DNA from 3 places in the Streptomyces sp. NPDC111744 genome. Region 1 is predicted to be linked to each of the others. Evidence: riboswitches for the same ligand, from Rfam matches in the RefSeq annotation. Region 1 holds a riboswitch; each other region holds the start of a gene.
What was found. Region 1 has a riboswitch for cyclic di-AMP ahead of ACZ7OO_RS02860 (C40 family peptidase). Riboswitches for the same ligand answer to the same signal wherever they lie in the genome.

Region 2: linked by a shared signal. The riboswitch ahead of ACZ7OO_RS03755 (transglycosylase SLT domain-containing protein) and the one ahead of ACZ7OO_RS02860 (C40 family peptidase) in region 1 are both predicted to bind cyclic di-AMP.
Region 3: linked by a shared signal. The riboswitch ahead of ACZ7OO_RS10200 (M23 family metallopeptidase) and the one ahead of ACZ7OO_RS02860 (C40 family peptidase) in region 1 are both predicted to bind cyclic di-AMP.

Annotation. Positions count from the first base shown of each region.
Region 1 is NZ_JBVKCG010000001.1:601,723-606,736, forward strand. Features, by position in the region: gene ACZ7OO_RS02850 (M23 family metallopeptidase) at 1-187, shown strand, start outside; gene pcrA (DNA helicase PcrA) at 240-2,726, opposite strand; cyclic di-AMP (ydaO/yuaA leader) riboswitch at 3,050-3,221, shown strand; gene ACZ7OO_RS02860 (C40 family peptidase) at 3,230-4,381, shown strand; gene ACZ7OO_RS02865 (hypothetical protein) at 4,633-4,986, opposite strand.
Region 2 is NZ_JBVKCG010000001.1:788,002-793,015, forward strand. Features, by position in the region: gene ACZ7OO_RS03750 (polyprenyl synthetase family protein) at 1-212, opposite strand, end outside; cyclic di-AMP (ydaO/yuaA leader) riboswitch at 1,778-1,975, shown strand; gene ACZ7OO_RS03755 (transglycosylase SLT domain-containing protein) at 1,979-2,464, shown strand; gene ACZ7OO_RS03760 (HAD family hydrolase) at 2,474-3,280, opposite strand; gene ACZ7OO_RS03765 (hypothetical protein) at 3,572-3,844, shown strand; partial or broken gene ACZ7OO_RS03770 (FAD-dependent oxidoreductase) at 4,164-4,777, opposite strand; gene ACZ7OO_RS03775 (carboxylate--amine ligase) at 4,804-5,014, opposite strand, start outside.
Region 3 is NZ_JBVKCG010000004.1:18,376-23,389, forward strand. Features, by position in the region: gene ACZ7OO_RS10195 (aldo/keto reductase) at 1-423, opposite strand, end outside; gene ACZ7OO_RS10200 (M23 family metallopeptidase) at 581-1,624, opposite strand; cyclic di-AMP (ydaO/yuaA leader) riboswitch at 1,633-1,791, opposite strand; gene ACZ7OO_RS10205 (PP2C family protein-serine/threonine phosphatase) at 2,034-3,143, opposite strand; tRNA gene ACZ7OO_RS10210 (tRNA-Met) at 3,325-3,398, opposite strand; gene ACZ7OO_RS10215 (dihydrofolate reductase family protein) at 3,455-4,585, opposite strand; gene ACZ7OO_RS10220 (MarR family winged helix-turn-helix transcriptional regulator) at 4,662-5,014, shown strand, end outside.

The DNA.
Region 1 (5,014 bases):
GTACTGCCACCTCTCGTCGTACCGTGTCGCCTCGGGTACGACCGTCAAGGCTGGGGATCCGATCGCGTACTCCGGGAACTCCGGCAACTCGACCGGCCCGCATCTGCACTTCGAGGTCAGGCCTGCGGGGGGCTCCGCCATAGACCCGCTGCCGTGGCTGCGGAGCCACGGGCTCGACCCGACCTGATCAGTGAAGTGAGCCGGCCCCGCTCGTGGGAGCGGGGCTCAGCCCTGTGCGGCTACAGCTTCTCCACCGGCGCGTATCGCAGCAGCAGCCGCTTCGGCTTGGCGTCGCCGAAGTCGATCGTCGCCTCCTCGTTCCCGCCCGCGCCCTTCACCGCGACGACCGTGCCGAGGCCGAACTGGTCGTGGGTTACCCGGTCGCCGACGGCCAGCGAGACCACCGGCTTCTCCGAGGTCCGCCGGGTGGCGAAGCCGGACGCGCCCGACGCCGAGGACCGCGAGCGGGTCGAGGAGAGCGAGGCCGCGACGCCCGACGCGGGCCCGGAGGACACCGGTGCCATCGCCCCGGTCCGCTTCCACTCCAGGTACCCGGCCGGGATCTCCTCCAGGAAGCGCGAGGGCGGGTTGTACGACGGCTGCCCCCAGGCGCTGCGCATCGCCGACCGGGTGAGATACAGCCGCTCCCGCGCGCGCGTGATACCGACGTACGCCAGGCGCCGCTCCTCCTCCAGCTCCTTGATCTGGCCGAGGGCGCGCATGTGCGGGAAGACGCCGTCCTCCATGCCGGTCAGGAAGACAACCGGGAATTCGAGGCCCTTGGCGGTGTGCAGGGTCATCAGGGTGATGACGCCGGAGCCGTCCTCGTCCTCGTCGGGGATCTGGTCGGAGTCGGCGACCAGCGCCACCCGCTCCAGGAAGTCGGACAGCCCGCCCGACGCCTCGCCCTCCCCGGACTCCTGCTCGAACTCCAGTGCCACGGAGGCGAGTTCCTGGAGGTTCTCGATCCGGGTCTCGTCCTGCGGGTCGGTGGAGGCCTGCAACTCGGCGAGGTAGCCGGTGCGTTCGAGGATCGCTTCGAGCACGGTGGCCGGTCCGGCGCCGGACTCCACGACCGTACGCAGGTCCTCCATCAGCGTGTTGAACCGCTTGACCGCGTTGGTCGACCGCGCGGCCATGCCGTACGCCTCGTCGACGCGCTTGAGCGCCTGCGGGAAGCTGATCTTCTCGCGCTGGGCGAGGGCGTCGATCATCGCCTCCGCGCGGTCGCCGATACCACGCTTGGGGACGTTGAGGATCCGGCGCAGCGGGACGGAGTCCTCCGGGTTGGCCAGTACGCGCAGATACGCCAGGACGTCCCGGACCTCCTTGCGCTCGTAGAAGCGGACACCGCCGACGACCTTGTAGGGCAGGCCGACGCGGATGAAGATCTCCTCGAAGACACGGGACTGAGCGTTGGTGCGGTAGAAGACGGCGACATCGCCCGCCTTCGCCTCGCCCGCGTCCGTCAGACGGTCTATCTCGTCGGCGACGAACTGCGCCTCGTCGTGCTCGGTGTCGGCGACATAGCCGGTGATCTGCGCGCCCGCGCCGGCGTTGGTCCACAGGTTCTTCGGGCGGCGGGACTCGTTGCGCTCGATGACCGCGTTGGCGGCGGAGAGGATCGTCTGCGTGGAGCGGTAGTTCTGCTCCAGGAGGATCGTCGTCGCGTTCGGGTAGTCCTCCTCGAACTGGAGGATGTTGCGGATCGTCGCGCCCCGGAAGGCGTAGATCGACTGGTCGGCGTCGCCCACCACGCACAGTTCGGCGGGCTGGAGGTCGTGCTCGCCCGGCGGCACGTCGACGGGGTGCTCGGAGGTGCCGACGAGCTCGCGCACGAGTGCGTACTGGGCGTGGTTGGTGTCCTGGTACTCGTCGACCAGGACATGCCGGAAGCGGCGGCGGTAGTGCTCGGCGACGTCCGGGAAGGCGCGCAGCAGGTTGACCGTCGTCATGATCAGGTCGTCGAAGTCCAGGGCGTTCGCCTCGCGCAGCCGCGACTGGTAGAGGGCGTAGGCCTGGGCGAGGGTCTTCTCGAATCCGTCGCTCGCCTGGGCGGCGAAGTCCTCCTCGTCGATCAGCTCGTTCTTGAGGTTGCTGATCTTGGCGCTGAAGGACTTGGGCGGGAAGTGCTTGGGGTCGAGGTCCAGGTCGCGGCAGACCAGGGCCATCAGGCGCTTGGAGTCGGCTGCGTCGTAGATCGAGAAGGAGGAGGTGAAGCCGAGCTTCTTGCTCTCCCTGCGCAGGATCCGCACGCACGCGCTGTGGAAGGTCATCACCCACATCGCGTTCGCGCGCGGGCCGACGAGGTGCTCGACTCGCTCCTTCATCTCGCCCGCGGCCTTGTTGGTGAAGGTGATCGCGAGGATCTGGCCCGGGTGCACCCTCCGCGCGCCGAGCAGATGCGCGATGCGGTGCGTGAGCACGCGCGTCTTGCCGGAGCCGGCACCGGCCACGATGAGCAGCGGGGAGCCGGCGTGCACGACCGCCGCCCGCTGGTTGTCGTTCAGCCCCTCCAGGAGCGCGGCCGGGTCCAGGGCCGGGCGGGCGGCGCCGTCGCGGTAGTAGGCGTCACGGTCCGGAGGCGCGTCGAACTTCCCGCCGAACAGATCGTCCGGAATCGGCTCCGGTACGTGCTCGTCCTCGGGCGGCGGCGGGGACTCCTCCTCGTGGCCGCGCGGGGGCTGGAGGCTCGCCAGGAAGCTGTCGTCAAAGAGGCTGCTCATCGCTCTCCGAGTCTAGGGCGCCCCACCGACAACCGGTCCCCACCCCGGAAACTCGCCCCGGTCACCCAACAGAATCAACCCCTCACGGTCTGCGATCACACGCCGTGAGCATGCGCGCGCCCACCCACCGGGAGCGCGGGCCACTCGACCGCTCCGGACAAGTCACCCCATACCCCGCTTGATCAACCGATCCGGCCGGGCAGCAACACCAAGGTCACGAAAATGTATCGGGCATATCGCACATCAACCTTCACACAGAGCACACGAGTTGGCTAGCGTGCCGACCAGGCCGTACGACCCCCACCGGCGAACGTCGCCGGGCCGCACGGCCTCCGCCGAGTCCAGGGTGCCACCGCGCACCCGGAGCCGGGGACCCACACCGACCTTGGGGTGAATCGGTCCCGACTTCCCACCGGGAGCGAACCGTAGGGCAACCCTTCCGAACCACCCGCCCGAACCCGACAGCTAACTCGGTAGGCGGAGCATGGAAGGAGTCGCCCCCGTTGGCGTCGCACCGCAAGTCGCGTCCGTCCGCAACGCGCGTAGGCATACGCACCCCCGCTCTGGCCACCGCCGCTCTCACCTCCGTGGCCCTGCTCTCCCAGACGGCCAACGCCGCGCCCTCCGAGGACGGCAAGCCCAGCCTGGAGGAGGTCGAGAAGAAGGTCGACGCCCTCTACCGGCAGGCGGAGTCGGCGACCGAGAAGTACAACGCGGCCAAGGAGAAGACCGGCAGGCAGCGCAAGCAGGTCGACACCCTGCTCGACGACGTCGCCGAGCGGACGGACCGGCTCAACAAGGCGCGTGAGGAACTGGGTTCGTTCGCCGCGGCCCAGTACCGGACCGGGGCCAGTGCGCCCGACACGGCGACCTTCCTGCTCGCGGACAGCCCGCAGGACTACTTCGACCAGACGCAGCTGATGAGCCGGCTGACCTCGCGCCAGAAGGACGCGGTCGACGACTACGCCACACAGCAGTCCGCGACCATGAAGAAGCGGCAGGAGGCCGCCAGGAGCCTGGAGACGCTCACCGAGACCCAGAACGACCTCAAGACCGCCAAGACCACCGTCCAGACGAAGCTGGCCTCCGCGCGGGAGCTGCTGTCGCAGCTGACGGCCCAGGAGAAGGCCCGGCTGGCGGAGATCGCGAAGAGGCAGCAGGCGGAGGCGGCGCTCAAGGCGGCGGAGCTCGCGAAGCAGCAGGCGGCGGCCGCGAAGCAGGAAGGTTCGTCGTCATCGACGCCGTCCTCCGGCGGCTCCGCCTCTTCCTCCGCCTCTTCCTCCTCCGACGCCTCCTATGCGACAAAGGCCACCAAGGCGATCGCCTTCGCCCGCGCGCAGATCGGCAAGCCGTACGTCTGGGGCGCCACCGGCCCCGGCTCCTACGACTGCTCCGGCCTCTCCCAGGCCGCCTGGAAGGCCGCCGGCGTCTCCCTGCCGCGCACCACGTACGACCAGGTGAACGCCGGCACGACGGTCTCCCTCGCCGACGCCCAGCCCGGTGACCTGGTCTTCTACGACGACGTCACCCACGTCGGCATCTACATCGGCAACGGCATGATGATCCACGCCCCGAAGCCCGGCGCGTACGTCCGGGAGGAGTCGATCTACTACGGGGGCGAGTCGATCATCCATAGCGTGGTGCGACCGGCCTGAGGGGGCGTGGGCGCGCTAGAAGGGCGTGCCTGGGCCGCACTGGCTCTGGCCTGCGTGGCCCGAGCGGGGCTGGCCGCGGAGTGCGTCGTACGGCTGCTGGAGGACCGTTCGCGGTGGGTGGCGAAGGCGGCGACGCCGGGCTCACTCACGCCGTGGCGGCGACGGCGGTGGCCGGCCGTGCTGGGGTCCACACTGGCGGCGGCCGCCGACGCGGCGCGACTCGCGCCGCCCTCAGGAGGGCTTCCTGAGGGTCACGTCCACAGCACGGCGATGAAGATGTTCGCCATGGTCAGCAGGCCCACCAGGCCGAAGGCGCCCTTCTCCGCCTTCTCGTCGTCCCGTTTCACATAGACGAGCCCGAGGATCACGATCAGCAGCGCGAGCTTCACGCCGATCTTGATCGTGTTGACGTGGTGGTCGTCGGCCTCGTTGAGGCCGACCAGGATCACACCGGTCGCGAGCATGGTGAACGCGCCGTGCAGCATCCCGGGGACGAACCGGGCCGTGCCCTGACCCATCGCCTTCATCTGGGTGAGGAAGCCGCCGAGGAGCGCGGCAATGCCGATGATGTGCAGGCCGACGAAGAGATGGATGAGTACGTCCATGGCCCCGGAGCCTAATCAGGGCCCCATG
Region 2 (5,014 bases), 190 kb from region 1:
TACGGGTCACCGAACTGCGCGGCCAGCATCACCAGCAGCGGCCGGAACCGCTTCCCGCCGGCCCGCACGAGGTGCTGCGCGGCTTCCGTGATGAAGGGGACCTCACTTTTGGTGGCTTCTAGCAAGCCCTCCTCGACAGCCGTCAATCCGGCCTGGACATCGGCTTCCAGAGCCTGGTCCCGCACGCTCAGCCCGAACGGCCCGACGGTCACGAGGGGTCTCCTGTCTGCTGGTGTCCACTGGCGATTACACGGTTTGTCGATAGGTCGCTGCCATCACTCAAGTCAGCGTATCCGGTCAGGTTTCGATCACCGATAGCGCCCACCGTTACACCCCGGGCGCTATCGGATCACGACCGGTATGTTTTGATCAGCCGATACGACCTGACATCCAATGACTTAACAGGAAGTACCGCCAGTTGTCCCGAACCGGGGCTCAAGTCGTGTCCCGGGCCGGAGGGGGAACCGCGTCCCCGACCAGTGCCGTCACCGGGTCCGACGGCGGGCCGTCCCACAGAGCGCCGACCACGGACGGTCATGTCTTCTCCGACCGACGTCACCTGCCCGGAGGTACCCCCTTCGCGGCCCGTCAAAGCCGACGGGGTTCAGATCGAGTCGATCCGTACCCCTACATCCGTCCCCTACGAGATCACGCACGAGGACCTCCGCACCCCCCTTCATCCCCTTCGCCGTCCGAACGCCGTTCCCCCGCGCGCGTGGCGCCCACGGACGGACGAGACCGCCCCCGCACCGCTCGAAGACCTCCCCCGCCGAGCTCACCGACCGGACGAGCCCACGCGGCCGCCGGCGCCGACCGCGCCCGATGGGTCATGGACATGCCTCGGTCGGCCGACAGGCCCCGCGACCGTCGAGCGGCCGGCATCCCCCGGGACGGCTGCATCTCCCTCCGGGTGACGGCCCTCGCGCCCGAGCCGCTCAAAGCGGTCGCCGTGCACTCCACGGACGGCCGCTATGACAACGACGCGTGGGGCGGCGGAGGTTCCCCTCTCACGGTGGACACGCGCGCATGGACAGCCGCCTCGCCCGCCGCCGGGTCGGTGGGCCCGCCGATCCCTCCTCCAACGTGACCGGAATCACGTACGCCCGCCGGGGCCCACGCACGTGAACTCCACGCCGGCTCGGAGGACTTGGGCCGACCCGTCGCCGTGGAGGAATCCGAACGGACGTAGCCGACGGGCGCCGACCTCCCGGCCGCGGTCGATCAGCGGACGCGCGTACCCGGACCGTGCAGAGTTCACGAGGGGCGCACCGGAGACGTACACGACCGGATGAACCAGCTGAAACAGATGAACTGGACGAGCAGCGCCCACTGCCCACCCGCATCCGGTCTGGCCCGTCGGTTCGCTTACCGAGCCACAATTCCACCGAATTAGACAATTCGGGCAATACCCGAAATCACCTGTGATGCACGCCACTCTTCTCGCCTCAATTGGGGCAATCCACGCAAATAATGGCGGAGCGCTTTTCCACCGATGCCCGGAAAAACGGACTTCACGAATCCCTCATGTCTGATTTGCCGCGATTGCCACTTCGTGAAGTGGGTCACGTCGGTCGGGAGGCCGTAAAGGCTAGGACGAACCTTTCTTTCCGTTCCCTGTGGGCGAGTTGTGGCTTGGCAGCCGCAAAGGATCAAGTACCCCATACGACTCAGATCAAGGTCAATCGGTGTGTTGTGTGAATCCAGCACTTGTTCCGGACATGTGCTCTCGCATACGTTCCCGCTCGCCGGGCGGACGCCGAATCCTGCCGCCGCCCGTCGTGACCCATCGACGAGTCCATTCGCACGGCAGGAGCGGGGGATCCAGGTAAGTCGCCGGACCGGGCGGCCGACGTCAACGACGGACGTCGTACCGGAACGGCTAGGGGTGAAGTCGCCTCGCCTTCGGGCGGTGCGGCCGGGCACTCCCCGCGCCCGAACCCGACAGCTCACCTCGTAGGCGACGGAGAGGAACTTCGCCATGTCTGCTGCCACTCAGCACCGCCGTCCCCGCCGTAACCGCATCGTCCGCACGCTTGCCATCGCCGGCACCGGCGCCGCCGTTCTCGCCCTCCCGCTCATCGGGGCGACCACCGCCTCCGCCGCCACCTCCACCTCGACGGCCTCGACGACGCTCGCCGGGTACCCGAACAACCTCGACGGCTGGATCCGCGAGTCGCTCGCGATCATGGCCGAGAAGCACATCCCCGGCAGCTACAACGGCATCTACCGCAACGTGATGCGTGAGTCGTCCGGCAACCCGCAGGCCATCAACCTCTGGGACTCCAACGCGGCCGCCGGCATCCCGTCCAAGGGCCTGCTCCAGGTGATCGACCCGACGTTCAAGACCTACCACGTGGACGGCACGTCGTTCGACATCTACGACCCGGTCGCGAACATCACCGCCGCCTGCAACTACGCCGCCGCGCGGTACGGCTCGATGGACAACGTGCACGGCGCGTACTGACCGGCGCCGTCAGCTGAAGAGTCTTTCGAGGACGACGGCGATGCCGTCGTCCTCGTTCGACAAGGTGATCTCGTCGGCCACCGCCTTGAGTTCGGGATGGGCGTTGGCCATGGCCACCCCGTAGGACGCCCAGTCGAACATGGGCACGTCGTTGGGCATGTCACCGAAGGCGACGGCCTGTTCGGGGCTCAGCCCCAGGTGGTCGGCGGCCAGCGCCAGCCCGGTCGCCTTGGTCACCCCGCACGGCTGGAGCTCGACGGTCCCCGGCCCCGACATGGTGACCGTCGCCAGCGATCCCACCACCGCGCGCGCGGTGGCCGCCAGTTCGTCGTCGGAGAGGGTGTGGTGGCGCAGCAGCACCTTGCTGATGGGCGCGCACCACAGGTCGTCACGCCGGTCGACGCGCAGCGCGGGCAGCGTGGGGTGGGGCATCAGATAGCCCGGCTCGATGAGCGTGAGCCCGTCCACGCCGTCCTGGTCGACCGCCGCGTACACCTGTCCGACCTCGGCCTCGATCTTGCCGAGGGCGGTCTCCGCCAGCTCCCGGTCCAGGGTGACCGACCACAGCAGTCGGGCTGTGCCGGCGTCGTACACCTGCGCTCCCTGGCCGCAGACCGCGAGTCCCGTGCAGCCGAGGTCGTCCAGGAGGGGGCGCACTCTCGGCGCGGGGCGCCCGGTCACCACGAGATGCCGGGCGCCGGCCCGGCCGGCCCGCGCGAGCGCGGCGAGCGACCGTTCCGACAGGGTGTCGTCGGCGCGCAGCAGCGTGCCGTCCAGGTCGGTGGCGATCAGTGAGTACGGGGTGGGTGCGACCATGATCAGAGAATACGGACAGCACGCCTCGGAGACTCACTGTGCGTTTCGGCCTCAAGTGGCGCCCGCCGCCTCCGTGATGGGGCGTTGTCAGTGGGCCACGTTACGTTGGCGGTGGGTTGATGGCACCGATCGGACGGGGCGGGCGTAGGACGGACAGACCGGGGGTCTCCCGCGCGCATCTGCTGGAGTCGGCGTCCGACGCGCTGGAGCGGCTTCCGCGGGCGCTGCGGCCGGAGATCTACGCCGTCGTTCCGTATCCGTCGTGTCGACGACGACGAGCGCAGACCGTACGTGGCGGCCGGCGACGACACCGAGAGCCAGTACGAGGCCGAACGGGACCCGGCGGACCCCGGCGAGGCGCGCTGGAACTACGGGCGTTGGCTCCTCGGTGGCTTCGAGATGCTCGGCAACTGTCCTGGGGACCCGGTCGGCGGCGTGCTGTCCACCGAGGAGGTCCGGCGGCTCGGACTCTGGTTCGACGGGGACGGCGAGAACGCCGAACTGGACGCGAGGCGAGCTGTTGGGGCTGCACTTCGCCGACGCGTGCGTACGGCTGACGCATGATCCGCATGCCGGGGGCCGCATCGAGAAGGTCCTCGGGCGACCGCTGCCGGTGGTGGCCTTACATGTACTGCCCGGGAAGGGAGGTCGAGGCCACGGAAGCCGCCAATCCGCCCGGGTCGATCGAGGAGTTCCTGGCCTGGCAGCCGCGGCCGAGGCGGCACAGCCCCGGGGCGGGGGTGGCGGCCCGGCCCGCGGAGGCGGGTGTCGGCCCGGATCCAGGGGCGGCTGGCGGCCTGGCCCCCAGTGCGGGTGGGCGGCGCCGGATCCGGGGCGGTGGGCGGGGCGGGCGTCAGGCGTGGGCAGCCGCCAGGTGTTTGGCCCGCACCTGGGCGCCCGCCTCGGCCGCGAGAGCCGCCGTCTCCAGCGCGGACTGTCCGGCACCGACGACGATCAGTTCCTTGCCGGAGCAGCGGGTCAGGTCGTGGTGCTGGGAGCTGTGTGAGACGGGGCCGTGGGCCCGTCCGCCGCCGCTTTCGCGAGCACCGCGGGGAGATGGGCGAGTCCCGACAGGCCGGTGGCGACGACGACCGCGCGGGCGGTGAACAACTCTCCCGAGTCCAACTTCAGTTCGAACCCGGCCGCCTTGTCGCGGTCCCCGGAGACCACCCGCACCCGCTCCAGCTCGGGCACCAGCTTCTGCTGGAACCACTCGCCGTAGCCGATGAAGGTCTCCACCGGGATGATGTCCTCGTCGGTCACCAGCCTGCGGATGCACGCCGCGTCGCAGTAGTCGGCGAGGGTGTGCCCGCGCTGCGGGCAGTCGAGGTTGGAGGCGGCGGGCGTCGACTTCAGGAGCATGCCCTCGGGCATGTGGTCGCGCCAGCTGACCATGGGGTCGCCGAAGACCCGGACGGGGATGCCGCGCGCCCGTAGATGGGCGGCGGTGGACAGGCCGAAGGGCCCGGCACCTATGACTGCTACCGGTTGGATCACGAAGTCCCTCCCCAGGAACGTGGTGCCTACTTCGTGGAGGTGCTGGAGCCGCGGCGGTTGGTGCGCCACAGCTGAAAGAGGTGCTTCGCGCCCGGACGCACGAAGCGGGCGAGCATCGTGACGAACGGCAGTGGGTCGTCACCCGCGAGCCAGGCCAGTTCGGTCCCGCTCGGCCGTTCGGGTGCGTGCGGTGTCGTATAGCCGCTGCGGCGGTAGGCGAGGAGGGCGGGCAGGTCG
Region 3 (5,014 bases), on a different contig from region 1:
CTCCTCGACCGGGATCTCGGGCTTGTCGAAGTGCGTGTAGTACAGGTCGATGTAGTCGGTGCCGAGCCGGCGCAGGGACGCGTCGGCGGCGGCCTTGATGTTGGCGGCCGACAGGCCCTGGTACTCGGGGTGCTGGCTGACCTTCGTCGCGATGACGACGTCGTCGCGGTTGCCGCGCGCCTTGACCCACCTGCCGATGACGGTCTCGGACTCGCCGCCCTTGTGGCCATCGATCCAGGCCGTGTACGAGTCGGCGGTGTCCACGAAGTTGCCGCCCGCGGCCGTGTACGCGTCGAGGACGGCGAAGGAGGCGGCCTCGTCGGCGGTCCAGCCGAAGACGTTGCCGCCGAGGCAGAGCGGGAAGACCTCCAGGTCGGAGGCGCCGAGCTTACGGAGGGAAGAGGAACCGGAAGAAGCAGTCATGCTTCAGTTCAACACCGGTGACCAGGGGGTCCCATGCCAGCGCAATACGAAGTTCTCGTAAAAGCGGAAGGCGCCCGGTAGTTCCGTGGGCACACCGGACCGGCAGCCCTGACGTCGGGGGGGTGTCGTCAGGACCGCCGGGGATCGGTGGGGTCCGTCAGGGGTTGAGGCCCTTGCCGCGCAGCCAGGTCATCGGGTCGATGGCGGTGGCCTGGCCGTTCGGGTGGACCTCCAGGTGGAGGTGCGGGCCGGTGACGTTGCCGGTGGCGCCCACGCGGCCGATGACGTCACCGGTCGCGACCTTCTGGCCGACCTTGACGCCGATCGATGACTGGTGGCAGAACCACAGCTCGGTGCCGTCGTCGAGGGTGATGATCGTGCGGTAGCCGTACGAGCCGGCCCAGCCGGCCTCCGTGACGGTGCCGCTGTGGACGGCCTTGATCAGCGTGCCGGTGGGGGCGGCGAAGTCGAGGCCGGTGTGGTAGCCGGAGGCCCACATGGAGCCGGCCTGTCCGAAGGTGCCGGTGATCGTGTAGGAGACGACCGGCAGCGTGTACTGCTTGGCCAGCGCCGCGAGCCGCTGCTGCTCGGCCTTCTGCTTCTCGGCGGCCTCCGCCTTGTCCTTGGCGTCGGCGGCCTTGGCGGCGGCCGCCTTCTCCGCCTTGGCCTCCGCGTCGGAGACCGCCTTGTCGGCGGCGGCCACGGCCTTGGCGCTGGCCTTGACGTCGATCTGGGTCTGCTGCTGTTCGGCCTGGGCGATGATCCGGCTGCGCAGTGCCTCGCCGGCGTCGGATGAGGAGGCGGACGAGTCCGCGTCGGTGGCGGTCGTCGTGGTGACGCTGCTGAGCGCGGTCTGGGTGGCCTTGTGGCCGCCGTCCTCGCCGAGCAGGGTGCCGACGGAGGACGGCAGGTCGGGCAGGGAGATGGAGACCGGCGGCTTGCCGGTGTTGGCACTGGCCATGCCGCCCGCGCCGACGGCGGCGATGACGCCGACGCCGAGGACCGTGGAGCTGCGGCCGAGCCCGCCGCCGCGCTGCTTGGCGACCCGGTGCCGGCCGCGTACCGGGGCGAGGGACTCCTCGGTCGGGTTCCACTCCTCCCAGGGGCCCTCGTCGGTGCGGTAGCCGCCGTAGCCGTAGGTCTCGGGTTGACGCTGGCTGGGCACGAACGGGGCTGTCGGAGCAGGCCGGTTGGACGCCACGCGGGCGCACTCCTTTCCTTCCGCTGCCTACCGGGTTAGCTGACGGGTTCGGAGCGGGAAGGTCTCCTACGCGCGTATACCGGCCGTTTTCTACCGGCGGCAGCCGTGCGATTCACCCCAAGGTGGTGGTTCCCCGGTTCCCTTGCGGGATTCGGCGCGTGCGCGCGGAGCCGTCGCGGGTGACGGCTGGGACGACCGCGCTGCGTTATCGAACGTTAATAGACCCGGCTGTAAGATTCCAAGCTGTTCGCCTTGATCATTAAGCTTTCAAAGCATGGACTTACCTGCCACGATCGGTCAAAACGGTCGAGTTGACCATGCGTTCTGTTCGGCTCAACAGTCCCACGTTTTGATGGTGACTCAGCCGTTACGCCGAGGGCGGTCGTCCGAACACAGGGCGTAACACGGATCAGGGTCGGCGTACGGCGAGCAGCGCCATGTCGTCGGTCATGCCGCCGCCGGTGTGCCGGCGCACCTCGGCCGCGAGCCGGGCCAGCAGCTGCCCGGGGGAGGTGACGGTACGGCCGGTCAGCCGCTGCTCGGGATCGTAGAACCGGCCGTGCGCGTCCCGTGCCTCGGAGAGGCCGTCGGTGTGCAGCAGCAGTGTGGCCCCGCTCGGGAACGGATGCTCGGCGGCCCGGTCGGGCCAGGCCCCCAACTCGCCCATCCCGAGCGGCAGCGCGGCCTCGGGCACCCGTACCGGGGACACCTTGCCGTCGCCGTGCAGCAGCAGGGGTGGCGGATGGCCGCGGTTGACGACCCGGACCGTGCCGTCGCCGTGCGGGAGTTCGGCGAGTACGGCGGTGGTGAACCCCTCGAACGCGTCGACGCCGCCGCGCCGGACGCCCTCGCGGGCCAGCGCCCGCTCCAGCCGCCCCGCCACCGCCTCCAGCGTGGCCTCCTGCTCGGCGGCCTCCCGGAACGCGCCGATGACCACGGCGACGGCGGCGACCGCGCCCGTGCCCTTGCCGCGGACATCGCCGACGACCAGTCGTACGCCGTACGGGGTGTCCTGGACGGCATAGAGGTCGCCGCCGATGAAGGTGCCCTCCTGGGCCGCCTCGTAGCAGGCGGCGATCTCGAAGCCGCCGATCCGCTCGGTGGGCTCGGGCAGAACGGCCCGCTGGGCGGCCTCGGCGATCTCGCGGGCGGAGGCGAGGCGCTGGTCGCCGATGCGGACGACCTGGTTGATGCCTGCGGCGAGGGCGGCGACGGTGGCCACGGTGAGGGCCTCGGTGACCGTGTCGACGTCGGGGCGGAAGGTGTAGCGGGCGTGCACGGCGTAGGCGGCGAGGAAGGACACGAGGCCGGTCAGGACGGTGGCGCGGAGGGAGGAGAGGGGCGCGGCGATCAGCGGGGCGGCCGTGAAGAAGGGGACGGGCGTGAACGCCTGCGGGGTGAGGGCGTCGTAACAGACGCCGACGACGATCAGCAGAGCGGGCAGGAAGCGGGCCAGGGTGCGGACGGCTGCGGACCCGTCCTCCTGCGCCTCTCCAGGGCCCACGGTACGACTCCCCATATGTCCCCTGTGTCCAATTGCGTGCCCGTCCAGGTTTGCTGTTGCGAGTCAGCGGGGGCGAGTGGTGTGGGCCGGGCGGATGAGTACGGACGGGTGTGATGAGGAACACGCACCGGTACGGTGCCGCTATATGACTCAGGGCCGGAATCCTAGTTCTTGGATTCCGGCCCTGGTCATTCAGTAGCGGGGACAGGATTTGAACCTGCGACCTCTGGGTTATGAGCCCAGCGAGCTACCGAGCTGCTCCACCCCGCGTCGTTGACACCAGCATACGCCATCAGAAGCGTGGGAGTCACACGGGTTAAGAGAGGTCAGCTCAGCAGGTGCACGTTGGGGGTCTTCGCCAGGTCCTCGTACTCGCCCAGCACCAGCACCGCCGCCCCCGCCTCCCGCAGCGTCCCCGTCCCGTCGGCCGACTCGACGAAGATGTCCGGCTCGCGCCATGCCGTGACCACCCGCCGTACCCCGGCCCGGAGGATCAGCTCGGCGCATGGGTGCGGCCGGGAGGAGCGGTGGGTGCAGGGTTCGAGGCTGGTGTAGACCGTGGCCGTGGCCAGCCGGGGGTCGGCCGACGGGATCTTGGCCAGGGCCGCCTCCTCCGCGTGGACGACGGGGTCGCCGGACTCCCGGGAGTGGCCGCGGGCCAGTTCCGTGCCGTCGGCCGCGACCACCACCGCGCCGACGCTGAACGCGGTCCGGGAGGGCGGGCAGTCGGCCGCCAGCTCGCAGGCGAGCCGCAGCCAGTGCCGGTCCGCGGCGGACGCCGACGCACCCGTGCCGGGGCCGGTGGGCTCGTACCGCATCAGCACGACGTCCTCGATCCGGCGGCTCTCCAGGAGCCGCAGCCGCCCGGCCTGGTACCCGCCCGGGCCGAACAGGCGCGGCGCCTTCGGGTCGCCGACGAAGACAGGGGCCAGGACCAGCTGGAGTTCGTCGGCCAGGCCCTGCTGGAGAAGCTGGGTGTGGACGGTACCGCCGCCCTCGACCATCAGTCGGCCGACCCCTCGCGCCTCGTGCAGGTCCTTCAGCAGCGCGGGCCAGTCGAGGTCGGTGCCGAGCGAGACGACGTCCGCGGCGACACCGAGGCCGCGGATCCGCTGCGCGCCCGTCTCCGTGGTGTACACGACCTTCTCGCCGCCGGTGTGCCAGAACTTCGCGTCCGGGTCGAGGTCGCCGGTCGCGGTGACCGTGACCTTGAGGGGGTACTCGGTCTTTCCGGCGGCGACCCGGGCCGCGCGCCGCCCGGGGTCGTTGACCAGGAGCCGCGGGTTGTCCGCGCGGATGGTGCCGGCGCCGATCAGGATCGCGTCGACGGAGGCCCGTACCTCGTCCACCCGGTCGAAGTCGGCCGGGGACGAGAGCAGCAGCCGGTCGGGGCCGGTGTCGTCGAGGTAGCCGTCGAGAGAGACGGCGGCGGACAGCAGGACATAGGGGTACGGCATCGGACGCGCTCACTCTCGGCGGCGGGCTGTGAACTGGACGCTTGGTTAAAGTTTGAAACAAACCTACACTGGTCGTATGAATACTCGCTGGCTCACTCCGAAGGAGCAGCGCGCCTGGCGCGCGTACATCGCGGCGACGCACCTCCTGGAGGACGCGATCGACCGACAGCTCCAGCAGGACGCCGGCATGCCGCACCTGTACTACTCGATCCTGGCCAACCTCTCCGAGGCTCCGGAGCGCAAGCTGCGCATGACCGACCTCGCCGAGAAGTCGAAGATCACCCGGAGCCGGCTGACCTACGCCGTGACCCGGCTCGAGAAGGACGGGCTGATCCGGCGCGAGGACTGCCAGTGGGACAAGCGCAGCAGCTTCGCGCTGCTGACCGACGAGGGTATGGCGGTGCTGGAGCGCACGGCGCCGGGCCATGT